DNA from 3 places in the Citrobacter koseri ATCC BAA-895 genome. Region 2 is predicted to be linked to each of the others. Evidence: predicted binding sites of a transcription regulator. Region 2 holds the regulator's gene; each other region holds the start of a gene.
The links. The regulator CRP, encoded in region 2, controls carbon source genes, mostly activating them, when cyclic AMP is high. The targets are predictions, from matches to a motif close to ATGTGANNNNNNTCACAT.
Positions count from the first base shown of each region.

Region 1: CKO_RS06630 (sugar transporter) is a predicted target of CRP. The motif match lies at 2,555-2,572, and genes of this name have one in related genera.
Region 3: focA (formate transporter FocA) is a predicted target of CRP. The motif match lies at 2,442-2,459, and genes of this name have one in related genera.

Region 1 covers NC_009792.1:1,499,312-1,505,090, forward strand. Annotated here, with positions in the region: gene sad (succinate-semialdehyde dehydrogenase) at 1-485, opposite strand, end outside; gene ptrR (putrescine utilization regulator PtrR) at 590-1,456, shown strand; gene CKO_RS06625 (L-lactate dehydrogenase) at 1,538-2,482, shown strand; gene CKO_RS06630 (sugar transporter) at 2,647-3,840, shown strand; gene CKO_RS06635 (MarC family NAAT transporter) at 4,499-5,164, opposite strand; gene marR (multiple antibiotic resistance transcriptional regulator MarR) at 5,415-5,779, shown strand, end outside.
Region 2 covers NC_009792.1:4,376,142-4,381,920, forward strand. Annotated here, with positions in the region: gene CKO_RS20365 (YheU family protein) at 1-7, shown strand, start outside; gene CKO_RS20370 (phosphoribulokinase) at 61-930, shown strand; gene CKO_RS20375 (OsmC family protein) at 1,080-1,484, opposite strand; gene crp (cAMP-activated global transcriptional regulator CRP) at 1,792-2,424, shown strand; gene CKO_RS20390 (YccS/YhfK family putative transporter) at 2,476-4,563, shown strand; gene argD (bifunctional acetylornithine/succinyldiaminopimelate transaminase) at 4,669-5,779, opposite strand, start outside.
Region 3 covers NC_009792.1:2,005,418-2,011,196, forward strand. Annotated here, with positions in the region: gene ycaO (30S ribosomal protein S12 methylthiotransferase accessory factor YcaO) at 352-2,112, shown strand; gene focA (formate transporter FocA) at 2,518-3,378, shown strand; gene pflB (formate C-acetyltransferase) at 3,430-5,712, shown strand.

The sequences.
Region 1 (5,779 bases), 1.8 Mb from region 2:
GCATGTTTTAGTAAATAGCCGTTACCCGCCAGCAGGATGGGAATCGCCCCGCGTAATACCTGCCAGAGCGGAAAGTTCCACGGCATGACCGCCAGTATTGTCCCCAGCGGACGATATGCAATCACCGCCTGCTGATTTTCCACCAGCGTCGGTTCCGGGTTAAGCATCGCGGGGCCATGTTCTGCATACCAGTCACAGAGCGCCGCAGATTTCGCCACCTCGGCGCGCGCCTGCCGGATCGGTTTTCCCATCTCACGGGAAATACTGTGCGCCATCTCGTCTGTATGATTACGCAGCGCTTGCCCGATATCGCGAAGTTTCTGCGCCCGGTACGCCACCGTCGTGCGTTTCCATTCCTCAAATCCACGGGCAGCCAGAGTGAGTGCATTTTCAATATCATCAGCGCTGGCCCACGGCATCATCGCCAGTGTTTCACCGGTTGTCGGGTCCACGGAAATCGCATGTGTAGCAGGTGTCATCGTCATCGGTTTGTCTCTCTACGTTGCGGGATATGCCTGCATAATGGGCGCATTTACTCTTTCTGAAAAATGAATAATATTAAGCACTGCGTTCACAAAAAGAGAAAACTATGGATCTGACTCAGCTGGAAATGTTCAATGCCGTGGCCGAAACCGGCAGTATTACGCAGGCGGCGGCGAAGGTGCATCGCGTCCCGTCGAACCTCACTACGCGAATCCGCCAGCTTGAGGCCGATCTTGGCGTGGATCTGTTTATTCGTGAAAGTCAGCGGCTGCGCCTTTCTCCCGCCGGACATAACTTTCTGCGCTACAGCCAGCAGATCCTGGCGCTGGTTGATGAAGCGCGAATGGTGGTCGCCGGTGATGAACCTCAGGGACTGTTTTCACTCGGCGCGCTGGAAAGCACCGCAGCGGTACGCATCCCGGCCACGCTTGCCGGGTACAATCAGCGTTACCCCAAAATCCAGTTCGCCCTCTCTACCGGGCCTTCCGGGACAATGCTCGAAGGCGTTCTGGAAGGCAGACTTAACGCAGCGTTTGTTGATGGCCCGATTACTCATCCGGGTCTTGAAGGTATGCCGGTATACCGTGAAGAGATGATGATTGTCGCCCCTCATGGGCATTCCCCCGTACGGCGGGCAAAAGACGTGAATGGCAGCAATATCTACGCCTTTCGCGCAAACTGCTCTTATCGCCGTCACTTTGAAAGCTGGTTTCATGCCGATCGCGCGATGCCCGGCACCATTCATGAAATGGAGTCGTACCACGGCATGCTGGCGTGCGTTATCGCCGGAGCGGGCATCGCGCTGATCCCTCGTACCATGCTGGAAAGTATGCCCGGGCATCATCAGGTTGAAGCCTGGCCGTTGAGCGAAGAGTGGCGATGGCTGGACACCTGGCTTGTGTGGCGTCGCGGAGCAATGACCCGTCAACTGGACACGTTTATCGCCCTGCTGAATCCGTCCTCGCAGCCATAGCATTATCCTATGGGTTTGGGGCTACGCCTGCCGGGAGAAGCGTTTTATACTGCGCAAGACGAAAACGGATATGGAACAGTCATGAACACCAAAGCGCGTAAAGTGATGATCATTGGGGCAGGTAATGTTGGCGCATCAGCAGCTTACGCTCTGCTCAATCAGAATATTTGTGAAGAGCTGATTCTGGTCGATTTAAACAGAGATCGTTCGGAAGGCCATGCTTTGGATCTCGCTGATGCAGCGGCCTACATGCCGGGGATGATGACCATTTCCACCCGGGAGGCGCATGAATGCGCCGATGTCGATATCGCCGTGATTACCGTTTCCGGCGGCGCATTAAAACCAGGGCAAACACGGCTTGATGAGCTGAACAACACCGCGCGGATCGTCCAAAAGATCGTGCCGGAAATGATGGATGGCGGCTTTAACGGCATCTTTCTTATCGCCACCAATCCTTGCGATATCATTACCTGGCAGGTATGGACGCTATCAGGCCTGCCGCGCAGCCAGGTAATCGGCACTGGCGTCTGGCTGGACACCACCCGTTTACGGCGCGCGCTGGCGCAGGAACTGGATATCGGCGCGCAAAGCATCGATGCCTTTATTCTGGGAGAGCATGGCGATACGCAATTCCCGGTCTGGTCCCACTCCTCCGTCTACGGTTCTCCGATTGCGGACGTTTATCAACGTCGTACGGGTAAAATCCTGGACGTCGAGGCGATGGCGGAAAAAGTGCGCAAACATGGGTTTGAAATCTATAACCGCAAAGGCTGCACTGAATATGGTATTGCCGGAACCATTGCGGAAATTTGCCGGAACGTCTTCACCGGAAGCCATCGGGCGCTGGCCATCTCCTGCGTACTGGAGGGGGAATACGGCGTTGACGGCGTCGCCATCGGCGTACCGGCGGTGCTGACTCAAAGCGGTGTTCAACAAATTATCGAATTACAGTTAGCCGATGATGAGCTGGCGAAATTCAGATACTCTGCCGAAGTCATCAAAGCGAATATCGCAAAACTCCCCTGAATACGGTGTCCGGGATGATTTCCATACCCGGACGCCATTTCGTTTGTTTCATCAATCGGCTCATCAACGATAATGAGACATACATCACAAAATGATTGTATTTTCGCCAGCAAACGTTTTAAGATCGTGACCTCGCCTTTTCGCAACTAACCCGATTTACTCTTATGACAACAAACACTGTTTCCCGCAAGGTCGCGTGGCTACGGGTAGTTACGCTTGCTATTGCCGCTTTTATTTTCAATACCACAGAGTTTGTCCCTGTTGGCTTACTGTCGGACATCGCCCGGAGCTTTGCTATGCCGACCGCACAGGTCGGGATTATGCTGACGATCTATGCCTGGGTTGTGGCGCTGATGTCGTTGCCCTTTATGTTGCTGACCAGCCAGGTTGAGCGGCGTAAGCTGCTAATCTGCCTGTTTGTTCTCTTCATTGCCAGCCATGTGCTCTCCTTCCTGGCATGGAATTTTACCGTGCTGGTAATCAGCCGCATCGGGATCGCGTTTGCACACGCCGTCTTCTGGTCTATTACCGCTTCGCTGGCCATTCGCCTTGCGCCGCCAGGCAAACGTGCGCAGGCACTGAGTCTGATCGCCACCGGAACCGCGCTGGCGATGGTTCTGGGGCTGCCTATCGGGCGTATCGTTGGTCAATACTTCGGCTGGCGAACAACGTTCTTCGCCATTGGTATAGGGGCGTTAATCACGCTGGTATGCCTGATCAAACTGCTGCCGAAATTGCCCAGCGAACATTCTGGGTCACTAAAAAGTCTGCCGCTGCTGTTCCGTCGCCCGGCGCTAATGAGTATTTATTTACTGACGGTCGTAGTGGTCACCGCACACTATACGGCATACAGCTATATTGAACCGTTTGTACAAACGGTGGCGGGTCTGAGCGCAAACTTTGCCACGGTATTACTGCTGATCCTCGGCGGCGCCGGGATTATCGGCAGCGTGGTATTCGGCAAACTGGGTAATCAGTACGCCTCGCCGCTTATCAGCATTGCCATTATGCTGCTGGTGATTTGCCTGATGCTCCTGCTGCCCGCAGCAGACAGCGAAAGCCATCTTGCCGTGCTGAGTATTTTCTGGGGCATCGCCATTATGGTGATAGGCCTGGGGATGCAGGTGAAAGTCCTGGCACTGGCGCCGGACGCCACCGATGTGGCAATGGCGCTGTTCTCAGGCATTTTTAATATTGGCATTGGCGCTGGCGCATTGGTGGGGAATCAGGTGAGTTTACACTGGTCGATGTCCACTATTGGCTACGTCGGCGCAGTGCCAGCCCTGGCGGCGCTGGTGTGGTCGATCATTATCTTTCGCCGCTGGCCTGTTTCGCTGGAAGAGCAGCCGCAGCATTGAAGTAAAACCCCAATAAAATGACTTTTTTATAAAGGGCCAGAGCAGGTAAGTTCTGGCCCTTTACTCGTTTCTTATCAATGTTACTTAATGAACGATAAGATCAGTTGCAATGATGCAACGATGAACTCAAGAACCACAATAATCGTGCTTAAGATATTCACCACGCTTTCTTCCTCTTAAAGAGGAATGCGATTACTCCGGCTTAGCCTCTCCTTGCCCGTCCACCGAAGATCAAGTGTGTTAAGTTTGGTTTATCGCATTCCTGGCCCAGGCGCTCGCAGGTACCACCCCGTAAGCCAGGACTTAGAAACTTTTTTTGCACAGGAGCAAAAGCCAGTAAAACGATAATCAACACACCTGCGCAGTATAACCTTCCCCGAAAAACGCATCAACACAATGATTTTTATACATTAATTCACAGGGTGTATATAAAAACATAAATAATTCAGCACCGAATATAAGACGGCTTAGCGATGTAATCATTAACGGTTAGATTTGTATGATGGCCTGATGTGGCGTAAGATAATGCGCGTGTTAAGTTTGGTTTATCGCACTTTTTATAAGTGCTGAAGCCTTTCCTTAATTAATGACTGGCTTCAAAAATAAAAACCACCGCTACCAACGGTGGTTTTTATTTTTTCAGGGCAACACATGTCACTTAATGGTAAGTCTTAATAATTTCCAGCACGCCGTTAATGATAAACTGCACGCCCATACAGACCAGTAAGAAGCCCATCAGGCGGGAAATAGCTTCAATTCCCCCCTTGCCGACCAGGCGCATAATCGCCCCTGAGCTGCGCAGAGAACCCCACAGAATCACTGACACCGCCAGAAAAATAAGCGGTGGCGCCACCAGAATAACCCAGCCGGGAAAATCGACGCCGTGACGTACGGTAGAGGCCGAACTGATGATCATCGCGATCGTCCCCGGCCCAGCGGTGCTCGGCATCGCCAGCGGAACAAAAGCAATATTGGCGGAAGGCTCATCCTCCAGCTCTTCTGACTTGCTTTTCGCCTCCGGCGATTCGTGCGCCTTCTGCTGCGGGAACAACATCCGAAAGCCGATAAAGGCGACAATCAGCCCACCCGCAATGCGCAAACCGGGGATGGAAATTCCAAAGGTGTTCATCACCAGTTGACCGGCGTAATACGCAACCATCATGATGGCGAACACATACACGGAGGCCATCAGCGACTGACGGTTACGCTCCGCGCTGTTCATATTACCGGCCAGGCCTAAAAACAACGCCACCGTGGTTAGCGGGTTCGCCAAAGGCAGCAGGACAACCAGCCCAAGCCCTATCGCTTTAAACAAATCCATCATAATGCCATCTCTTCCCCATCAAGCTCGTTGTAAGCGGCAAGTATAAAGGGAAAACGCGGCGTTTCGCCATTAAGCATTCATTATGCCGAATAAGCATAACCAGTAATTATTATTAATAAATTACCCCGTGATGCAGCCCCTGCACTGACGCGTTTTAGCAAATCGTGGCATCCCCTTATTCATTCGATTGACTTATATTTGCCTGGGCAATAGTATCTGCCGTGACTAACTACTTGCCGGGGCAACCATTGTGAAAAGCACCAGTGACCTATTCAACGAAATCATCCCGCTGGGTCGCTTGATCTACATGGTCAATCAGAAAAAAGATCGTCTGTTGAACGACTATCTGTCGCCGCTGGATATCACCGCATCGCAGTTTAAGGTGCTCTGTTCTATCCGTTGCGCGGTATGCATTACCCCGGTCGAGCTGAAGAAAGTGCTGTCTGTCGATCTCGGCGCATTGACGCGCATGCTTGATCGGCTGGTCTGTAAAGGCTGGATCGAAAGACTGCCAAATCCACATGACAAACGCGGCGTGCTGGTGAAGCTCACCGAACACGGCGCGGCAATTTGTGAGCAATGTCATCAGTTAGTAGGACAAGACCTGCACCAGGA
Region 2 (5,779 bases):
CGAATAATCCGCCGCTGACGGCCGACTATACTAAAACTTTTGTTGATTCATGGAGTTGTTATGTCTGCCAAACATCCGGTGATTGCGGTAACAGGGTCCAGCGGCGCGGGGACCACGACCACCAGCCTCGCGTTTCGAAAAATTTTCGCGCAGTTAAATCTGCGCGCAGCCGAGGTGGAAGGCGACAGTTTTCATCGTTACACACGCCCCGAAATGGACATGGCGATCCGCAAAGCGCGCGACGCCGGGCGGCATATCAGCTATTTCGGCCCTGAAGCCAACGACTTCAGCCTGCTGGAACAAACCTTTATTGAATACGGACAGACGGGCAAAGGCCAGGCGCGTAAGTATCTTCATACCTACGATGAGGCCGTGCCGTGGAATCAGGTGCCAGGGACGTTTACCCCGTGGCAGCCGCTGCCGGAACCCACCGATGTGCTGTTTTACGAAGGGCTGCACGGCGGCGTGGTAACGCCGCAGCATGATGTCGCGCGTCATGTCGATCTGCTGGTCGGCGTGGTGCCGATCGTCAACCTGGAGTGGATTCAAAAACTGATTCGCGATACCAGCGAGCGCGGCCACTCCCGCGAGGCGGTGATGGATTCCGTTGTCCGCTCAATGGATGACTACATTAATTTCATTACGCCGCAGTTTTCCCGCACCCACATTAACTTCCAGCGCGTGCCCACCGTTGACACTTCCAATCCCTTCGCCGCGAAAGGCATTCCTTCGCTGGACGAAAGTTTTGTGGTCATTCATTTCAGAAATCTGGAAGGGATTGATTTCCCGTGGCTGCTGGCGATGTTGCAGGGGTCGTTTATTTCCCATATCAATACGCTCGTGGTGCCGGGCGGCAAAATGGGGCTGGCGATGGAGCTGATCATGTTGCCGCTGGTTCAGCGACTGATGGAAGGGAAGAAGATCGAATAATCTGTTCGATGTTTGCCGGATGGCGGCTGACGCCTTATCCGGCCTACAGGGTGCGTTTGATATATGCCGGATGGCGGCTGGCGCCTTATCCGGCCTACAGGGTGCGAATTCGTAGGCCTGATAAGCGAAGCGCCATCAGGCAACCGGCATCACGCCGCAATCACTTCATACGAATGGGTAATATTCACCGCTTTTTCTAGCATCAGCGCCACTGAGCAATACTTCTCAGCCGAAAGATCGACCGCCCGCGCAACCGCCGCGTCTTTCAGGTCATTGCCGGTCACAATGAAATGCAGATTGATATGCGTAAACAGGCGCGGCGCTTCTTCACGACGTTCGGACGTCAGCTTCACTTCGCAATTCGTCACATCCTGACGCCCTTTCTGCAAAATAGAAACCACGTCGATTGCGCTACAACCGCCTGCGGCCATCAGCACCATTTCCATCGGGCTTGGCGCTTTATCACCGGAGTTGCCATCCATTAAAACCTGGTGGCCGGAGGCAGACTCTCCCAGAAAGGTTAACCCTTCAACCCACTTTACACGCGCTTGCATATTCGGAACTCCAATGTGTCAATTTTCCTGACAGATTACGCGCACATAACAAATCTCGCAACGGAAGGCGACCTGCGTCATGCTGAAGCGAGACACCAGGAGACACACGGCGAAAGCTATGCTAAAACAGTCGGGATGCTACAGTAATACATTGACGTACTGCATGTATGCAGAGGACATCACATTCAGGCTGCAGTACATTTTCGACAGCCCCCTTCCCAGGAATTCGGGAAACCTATTTTTGCAAACCCAGAGGCAGTGTCGTGTTCTGGCTCTGGAGACAGCTTATAACAGAGGATAACCGCGCATGGTGCTTGGCAAACCGCAAACAGACCCGACTCTCGAATGGTTCTTGTCTCATTGCCACATTCATAAGTACCCATCGAAGAGCACGCTGATTCACCAGGGTGAAAAAGCGGAAACGTTGTACTACATCGTTAAAGGCTCAGTGGCAGTGTTGATCAAAGATGAAGAAGGGAAAGAAATGATCCTTTCTTATCTGAATCAGGGCGATTTTATTGGCGAACTGGGCCTGTTTGAAGAAGGTCAGGAACGCAGTGCCTGGGTACGTGCCAAAACGGCCTGTGAAGTCGCTGAAATTTCTTACAAGAAATTCCGTCAGTTGATCCAGGTAAACCCGGATATTCTGATGCGCCTGTCTTCCCAGATGGCTCGCCGTCTGCAAGTGACATCTGAGAAAGTCGGTAACCTCGCCTTCCTCGACGTAACGGGCCGTATCGCTCAGACCCTGCTGAACCTGGCGAAACAACCTGACGCGATGACTCACCCGGATGGCATGCAGATCAAAATCACCCGTCAGGAGATCGGCCAGATCGTTGGCTGCTCCCGTGAAACCGTGGGGCGTATTCTGAAAATGCTCGAAGATCAGAATCTGATCTCCGCTCACGGTAAGACCATCGTCGTCTACGGCACACGTTAATCCCGTCGGAATGGCGCATTACCGGGTAATGCGCCATTTTTGTTTGCACCGATGTGGCGAAGACTGATTTACCATCCTGAGATCAACTACGCACTACGGCAAACGCTGGTGCTGTGCCTGCCTGTGGCTATCGGCCTGATCATCGGCCAGTTGCACCTGGGACTGCTGTTCTCGCTCGTTCCCGCCTGCTGCAATATTGCCGGTCTTGATACCCCGCATAAACGCTTTTTCAAACGCTTAATCATCGGCGGATCGCTGTTTGCCGGATGCAGCCTGATTACACAACTGCTGCTGGCGCGCGACATCCCCCTGCCGCTGATCCTCACCGGGCTGACGCTGCTGCTCGGCGTCACGGCAGAAATCAGCCCGCTGCATGCAAGGCTGCTGCCCGCTTCACTGATTGCCGCCATTTTCACGCTAAGCCTGGCGGGGAACATGCCGGTCTGGGAGCCGCTGCTCATCTATGCGCTCGGCACGCTATGGTATGGGCTGTTTAACTGGTTCTGGTTCTGGCTGTGGCGCGAACAGCCGCTGCGCGAGTCGCTCAGCCTGCTGTATCGCGAGCTGGCCGACTATTGCGAGGCCAAATACAGCCTGCTCACGCAGCATATCGATCCAGAAAAAGCGCTGCCGCCTCTGCTGGTGCGCCAGCAGAAAGCGGTAGATCTCATTACCCAGTGTTACCAGCAGATGCACATGCTGTCGGCCCAGCACAATAATGACTACAAGCGCCTGCTGCGCGCCTTCCAGGAAGCGCTGGACTTACAGGAGCATATCTCCGTTAGTTTGCATCAGCCGGAGGAGGTTCAGAAGCTGGTGGAGCGCAGCCACGCGGAACAGGTTATTCGCTGGAATGCGCAAACCGTCGCTGCCCGCCTGCGCATCATCGCGGATGACATCCTGTATCACCGTCTGCCCAGCCGTTTTTCGATGGAGAAGCAGACTGGCGCGCTGGAAAAAATCGCCAATCAGCACCCGGAAAACCCTGTCGGGCAGTTTTGCTACTGGCACTTTAGCCGTATTGCCCGCGTATTACGCACTCAGCGTCCGCTGTACGCACGCGACCTGATGGCTGATAAACAGCGTCGCCTGCCGCTGCTGCCCGCGCTGAAAAGCTATTTATCGTTTAAATCGCCCGCGCTGCGCAACGCCGGGCGAATCAGCGTCATGTTAAGTATCGCCAGTCTGATGGGCAGCGCCTTACATCTGCCCAAGCCGTACTGGATTCTGATGACCATCCTGTTCGTCACGCAAAACGGCTACGGCGCGACGCGCGTACGCATTCTGCACCGTTCAGCGGGTACGCTGGCCGGTCTGGTGGTGGCGGGCGTCACGTTGCACTTTCGCATTCCTGAAGGCTACACGCTGGCATTAATGCTGATCATTACGCTGGTGAGCTATCTGACCATTCGCAAAAACTACGGCTGGGCGACGGTTGGCTTTACGGTGACGGCGGTCTATACCCTGCAACTGCTGACGCTCAACGGCGAACAGTTCATCGTGCCGCGATTTATTGATACGGTCATTGGCTGCCTGATTGCTTTTGGCGGGATGGTCTGGCTCTGGCCGCAGTGGCAAAGCGGCCTTTTGCGTAAGAATGCCCACGACGCGCTGGAAGCGGACCAGGAGGCCATTCGGCTGATCCTCAGCAACGACCCGCAGCCAACGCCGCTGGCGTACCAGCGAATGCGGGTGAACCAGGCGCACAATACGCTGTTTAACTCGCTGAATCAGGCGATGCAGGAACCGGGGTTTAACACGCACTATCTGGAAGATATGAAACTGTGGGTAACGCACAGCCAGTTTATCGTTGAGCACGTCAACGCCATGACCACGCTGGCGCGCGAGCATACGATGCTGACGCCGGATCTGGCGCAGCGCTATCTGGAATCCTGCGAAATTGCGCTCCAGCGCTGTCAGCAGCGGCTGGAGTATGACGCGCCGGGCGGTTCCGGGGATGTGAATATTCTGGAGTCATCGGAGATGCTCTCCCACGGGCCGCTCAGCACGCTGGAACAGCATCTGCAACGCGTGCTGGGGCACCTGAATACCATGCACACCATTTCGTCAGTGGCATGGCGCCAGCGCCCGCATCACGGCATCTGGCTTAGTCGCCGGTTACGGGATATGAAGGGTTGACGTTGTTTGCTGTTTGTTGTTTGCCGGATGGCGGCGCAAGCGCCTTATCCGGCCTACAGGGAAAACGCGATTTGTAGGCCGGATAAGCGTAGCGCCATCCGGCAATCAGCCAGCCACTTTCGCCACCGCCTGCGCAAAACGCTGCATCCCTTCGTCAATATCCGCCTCTTCCACCACCAGCGACGGGGCAAAGCGCATGACATCCGGCCCGGCATTCAGCACCATAACGCCTTCATGCGCGCCAGCGTAAAGGAAATCCCGCGCCCGACCTTTGTACTGCGGCTTCAGTTCCGCGCCAATCAACAGCCCCATGCCGCGAATATCGCTGAAAATGTCATACTGCTCGTCAATCTTCTGCAAATGCTGAACAAACCGCTCGCGTTTAGTCTGAACACCGCTCAGCACGTCAGACGTATTGATGATATCGAACGCGGCCCCGGCAACAGCGCAGGCCAACGGGTTGCCGCCGTAGGTGGAACCGTGCGACCCAACGTGGAACGCGGACGCAATCTCCTGCGTGGTCAGCATAGCGCTGACCGGGAAGCCGCCGCCCAGCGCTTTCGCACTGGTAAGAATATCCGGCGTCACGCCGTAGTGCATATAGGCGAACAGATCGCCGGTGCGCCCCATACCACACTGAACTTCATCAAACACCAGCAGCGCCTGATGCCGATCGCACAGCTCGCGCAGGCCTTGCAGAAACGCTGGCGTTGCGGCGGTGACGCCGCCTTCTCCCTGGATCGGCTCCACCACCACCGCGCAGGTATGGTCATCCATCACCGCTTTCACCGCGTGCAGGTCGTTGAAAGGAACATGGATGATATCCGCCGGTTTAGGGCCAAATCCGTCGGAATACTTCGGCTGACCACCAACGGAAACGGTAAACAGCGAGCGGCCATGAAAAGCGTTATGGAAGGCGATGATTTTGGTTTTAAACGGGCTATGACGCACGCAGGCATAGTGGCGCGCCAGTTTGAAGGCGGTTTCGTTGGCTTCGGTGCCGGAGTTCATAAACAGCACGCGCTCGGCGAAGGTCGCGTCGATAAGCTTACGCCCCAGACGCAGCGCAGGTTCGTTAGTAAAAACGTTGCTGGTGTGCCACAGCGTTTCACCCTGCGTTTTCAGCGCCTCCACCAGCGCCGGATGGCAATGCCCTAAGGCGGTAACTGCAATCCCACCCGCGAAATCAACGTACTCTTTACCCTGCTGATCCCAG
Region 3 (5,779 bases), 2.3 Mb from region 2:
GACGACGGATATTGGGTATAAGTTATTCCTGTGGATATCGGTTTTATCATTCAGTGACACGCGCCGCAATGGGTAAAACTCATCAGGCCAAAAATGCGCGCTACGTCACACAACAGAATCTATCGGATTGACGACATAAAACCGATAGATTCGCTGTCAGGTAGCCCGTTTTACCCGGCTGGCCTTCGACCATTCTGGATTTGCGCCGCGCGGGCGTCATTGACGATCCCCGGCATTCACAGGAACGACGCTACTACGCACTTTTATTTACGCTGCCGGGGCGGCGGCGATAGCGCCGTCAACATAAAACCCGTATCATTGCGCGCTTTCCGTACGACAAAAGTGATTTTCATGACGCAAACATTTATCCCCGGCAAAGACGCCGCCCTGGAAGATTCCATCGCTCGCTTCCAGCAAAAACTGCTCGACCTCGGTTTTCATATTGAAGAGGCCTCCTGGCTGAATCCGGTGCCTAACGTCTGGTCGGTGCATATTCGCGACAAAGAGTGCGCGTTGTGCTTTACCAACGGCAAAGGCGCAACCAAAAAAGCCGCGCTGGCTTCCGCGCTGGGTGAATATTTTGAGCGTCTGTCCACCAACTATTTCTTCGCCGATTTCTGGCTGGGTGAAACCATCGCCAATGGCCCGTTCGTGCATTATCCGAATGAAAAATGGTTCCCGCTAACCGATGACGACGCCCTGCCGGAAGGGTTACTGGATGACCGTCTGCGCGCGTTCTACGACCCGGAAAACGAGCTGGCTGGAAGCATGCTTATCGATCTGCAATCCGGTAACGAAGATCGCGGTATCTGCGGCCTGCCGTTTACCCGCCAGTCTGATAATCACACCGTGTATATTCCGATGAACATTATCGGCAACCTGTACGTTTCCAACGGAATGTCGGCTGGTAACACCCGCAACGAAGCGCGTGTGCAGGGTTTGTCTGAAGTGTTCGAACGTCATGTTAAAAACCGCATCATCGCCGAAAGCATTAGCCTACCGGAAATTCCAGCCGATGTGCTGGCACGCTACCCGGCAGTGGTAGAGGCCATCGCTAAGCTGGAGGCGGAAGGTTTCCCAATCTTCGCTTATGACGGCTCGCTGGGCGGTCAGTATCCGGTTATCTGCGTCGTCCTGTTCAACCCGGCCAACGGCACCTGCTTCGCCTCCTTCGGCGCGCATCCTGATTTCGGCGTTGCGCTGGAGCGCACCGTCACCGAGCTGTTGCAGGGCCGTGGGCTGAAAGATCTTGATGTCTTTACCCCGCCAACGTTCGACGACGAAGAAGTGGCTGAACATACTAACCTTGAGACGCACTTCATTGACTCCAGCGGTTTGATCTCCTGGGATCTGTTCAAGCAGGATGCCGACTATCCGTTTGCTGACTGGAGTTTCTCCGGCACTACGGAAGAAGAGTTCGCCACGCTGATGGCAATCTTCAATGCGGAAGATAAAGAGGTCTATATTGCCGACTATGAGCACCTCGGCGTTTATGCCTGCCGCATTATTGTGCCGGGCATGTCTGATATTTATCCGGCAGAAGATCTGTGGCTCGCCAACAACAGCATGGGCAGCCATCTGCGCGAAACCCTCCTCGCCCTGCCGGGCAGCGCATGGGAGAAAGAGGCTTACCTCAATCTGATTGAACAATTAGATGAAGAAGGCTTTGATGACTTTACCCGCGTGCGCGAGTTACTTGGCCTGGCGACAGGCCCGGATAATGGCTGGTATACCCTGCGCATCGGTGAGCTTAAAGCAATGCTGGCGCTGGCTGGCGGCGATCTGGAGCAGGCGCTGATCTGGACAGAGTGGACGATGGAATTCAACGCCTCCATCTTTAGCGCTGAACGTGCGAACTACTACCGCTGTCTGCAAACGCTGCTGCTTCTGGCGCAGGAAGAAGACCGCGAACCGCTGCAATACCTGAATGCTTTCGTTCGGATGTATGGCGCCGAAGCTGTTGAAGCGGCCAGCGCGGCACTGAGCGGCGAAGCGGCATTTTATGGGCTGCAAGCGGTTGATAGCGATCTGCATGCTTTCGCATCACATCAGTCTCTGCTGAAAGCCTATGAGAAATTGCAGCGCGCCAAGGCCGCTCACTGGTCAAAATAGAAGCGAATAACCTACTGTAGGTAGGTTTAAACAATCGACTGAGCTATATTACGGGGCGCTTTATGCGCCCTGTTTTTTTATTTTTTTGGCAAACGAAAATAAATGTAATAACAAGGTTAAATATTGGTAGTTGATATTACAGATATTAATGTGCTGGTGTTACTTTATTTGCCAATTACTCCATTTTAATTAACTGCCATCGGGGAGGCTCAGCGAAAAAATTCAACTCACTTTATAATTTTTAAAATTTATTTTTATTTGGATAATCAAATATTTACACCGCAATCGCGTAAAAACCACGCATCTTGCGGGCCTATAAGCCAGGCGAGATATGATCTATATCAAATTCTCATCTATAATGCTTTGTTAGTATCTCGTCGCCGACTTAATAAAGAGAGAGTTAGTGTGAAAGCTGACAACCCTTTTGATCTATTACTCCCTGCTGCAATGGCCAAAGTGGCCGAAGAGGCAGGTGTCTATAAAGCAACGAAACATCCGCTGAAGACTTTCTATCTGGCGATTACCGCGGGTGTGTTCATTTCCATTGCCTTTGTTTTCTATATCACCGCCACAACCGGTACAGGCACAATGCCTTTTGGTATGGCGAAACTGGTTGGAGGCATCTGCTTCTCGCTGGGGCTGATTCTCTGTGTTATCTGCGGCGCAGATCTTTTCACATCAACAGTGCTGATTGTTGTCGCGAAAGCGAGCGGCCGAATCACATGGGGCCAACTGGCAAAAAACTGGCTCAACGTTTATTTTGGTAACCTGATCGGTTGTCTGCTCTTTGTGTTGTTGATGTGGCTTTCCGGCGAGTATATGACCGCCAACGGCGGATGGGGGCTTAACGTCCTGCAAACCGCCGACCACAAGATGCATCATACTTTTATTGAAGCTGTCTGCCTGGGTATCCTGGCTAACCTGATGGTTTGCCTGGCCGTGTGGATGAGCTACTCGGGCCGTAGCCTGATGGACAAAGCGTTTATCATGGTATTGCCCGTCGCCATGTTTGTTGCCAGCGGTTTTGAGCACAGCATCGCAAACATGTTTATGATTCCGATGGGGATTGTAATCCGTGACTTCGCCACACCGGAATTCTGGGCCGCAGTGGGCTCCAGTCCGGAAAGTTTTTCTCACCTGACCGTGATGAATTTCATCACCGATAACCTGATTCCGGTCACAATCGGTAACATTATCGGCGGCGGTTTATTGGTCGGGTTGACATACTGGGTCATTTACCTGCGTGGCGACGATCATCATTGCTGATGAGCGTTATACGCAGTAAATAAAAAATCCACTTAAGAAGGTAGGTGTTACATGTCCGAGCTTAATGAAAAGTTAGCCACAGCCTGGGAAGGTTTTACCAAAGGTGACTGGCAGAATGAAGTAAACGTCCGTGACTTCATTCAGAAAAACTACACTCCGTACGAGGGTGATGAGTCCTTCCTGGCTGGCGCGACGAATGCGACCACTGCACTGTGGGACAGCGTAATGGAAGGCGTTAAACAGGAAAACCGCACTCACGCGCCTGTTGACTTTGACACCTCCGTTGCTTCTACCATCACTTCTCACGACGCTGGCTACATCAATAAAGCGCTTGAGAAAATCGTTGGTCTGCAAACTGAAGCTCCGCTGAAACGTGCGATCATCCCGTTCGGTGGTATCAAAATGGTTGAAGGTTCCTGCAAAGCGTACAATCGCGAGCTGGACCCAATGCTGAAAAAAATCTTCACCGAATACCGCAAAACCCACAACCAGGGTGTATTCGATGTTTATACCAAAGACATTCTGAACTGCCGTAAATCTGGTGTTCTGACTGGTCTGCCAGATGCGTATGGCCGTGGCCGTATCATCGGTGACTACCGTCGCGTTGCGCTGTACGGTATCGACTTCCTGATGAAAGACAAATACGCCCAGTTCGTCTCTTTGCAGTCTGACCTGGAAAACGGCGTAAACCTGGAAGCGACTATCCGTCTGCGTGAAGAAATTGCTGAACAGCACCGCGCGCTGGGTCAGATCAAAGAGATGGCGGCTAAATATGGCTGCGATATCTCTGGTCCGGCTACCAACGCTCAGGAAGCTATCCAGTGGACCTACTTCGGCTACCTGGCCGCTGTTAAGTCTCAGAACGGTGCAGCAATGTCCTTCGGTCGCGTATCCACCTTCCTGGATGCGTACATTGAACGTGATATCAAAGCAGGCAAAATCACCGAACAAGACGCACAGGAAATGATTGACCACCTGGTCATGAAACTGCGTATGGTTCGCTTCCTGCGTACGCCGGAATACGATGAACTGTTCTCTGGCGACCCGATTTGGGCAACTGAATCTATCGGCGGTATGGGCGTTGACGGCCGTACTCTGGTTACCAAAAACAGCTTCCGCTTCCTGAACACCCTGTACACCATGGGTCCGTCTCCTGAGCCGAACATCACCGTTCTGTGGTCTGAAAAACTGCCGCTGAACTTCAAGAAATTCGCCGCTAAAGTGTCCATCGACACCTCTTCTCTGCAATACGAGAACGATGACCTGATGCGTCCAGACTTCAACAACGATGACTACGCTATTGCTTGCTGCGTAAGCCCGATGGTTGTTGGTAAACAAATGCAGTTCTTCGGTGCGCGTGCAAACCTGGCGAAAACCATGCTGTACGCAATCAACGGCGGCGTTGATGAAAAACTGAAAATGCAGGTTGGTCCTAAATCTGAACCGATCAAAGGCGACGTTCTGAACTTCGACGAAGTGATGGACCGCATGGATCACTTCATGGACTGGCTGGCTAAACAGTATGTCACCGCGCTGAACGTTATCCACTACATGCACGACAAGTACAGCTACGAAGCCTCTCTGATGGCGCTGCACGACCGTGACGTTATCCGCACCATGGCGTGTGGTATCGCAGGTCTGTCCGTTGCTGCTGACTCCCTGTCTGCAATCAAATATGCGAAAGTTAAACCGATTCGTGACGAAGACGGCCTGGCTGTAGACTTCGAAATCGAAGGCGAATACCCGCAGTTTGGTAACAACGACTCTCGCGTTGATGACATGGCGGTTGACCTGGTAGAACGTTTCATGAAGAAAATTCAGAAACTGACCACTTACCGTGGCGCTATCCCGACTCAGTCTGTTCTGACCATCACTTCTAACGTTGTGTATGGTAAGAAAACCGGTAACACCCCAGACGGTCGTCGTGCTGGCGCGCCGTTCGGACCGGGTGCTAACCCAATGCACGGCCGTGACCAGAAAGGTGCTGTTGCCTCTCTGACCTCCGTTGCAAAACTGCCGTTTGCTTACGCTAAAGATGGTATCTCTTACACCTTCTCTATCGTTCCGAACGCTCTGGGTAAAGACGACGAAGTACGTAAAACCAACCTGGCGGGTCTGATGGATGGTTACTTCCACCACGAAGCGTCCATCGAAGGTGGTCAGCACCTGAACGTGAACGTGATGAACCGTGAAATGCTGCTGGACGCGATGGAACACCCGGAAAAATATCCGCAGCTGACCATCCGTGTATCAGGTTACGCAGTACGTTTTAACTCCCTGACGAAAGAACAACAGCAGGACGTTATTACTCGTACCTTCACTCAGACCATGTAATTGGGTTTTGACTGAAATCGTACTGTAAAAAGCGTACAATAAAGGCTCCACGTAAGTGGGGCCTTTT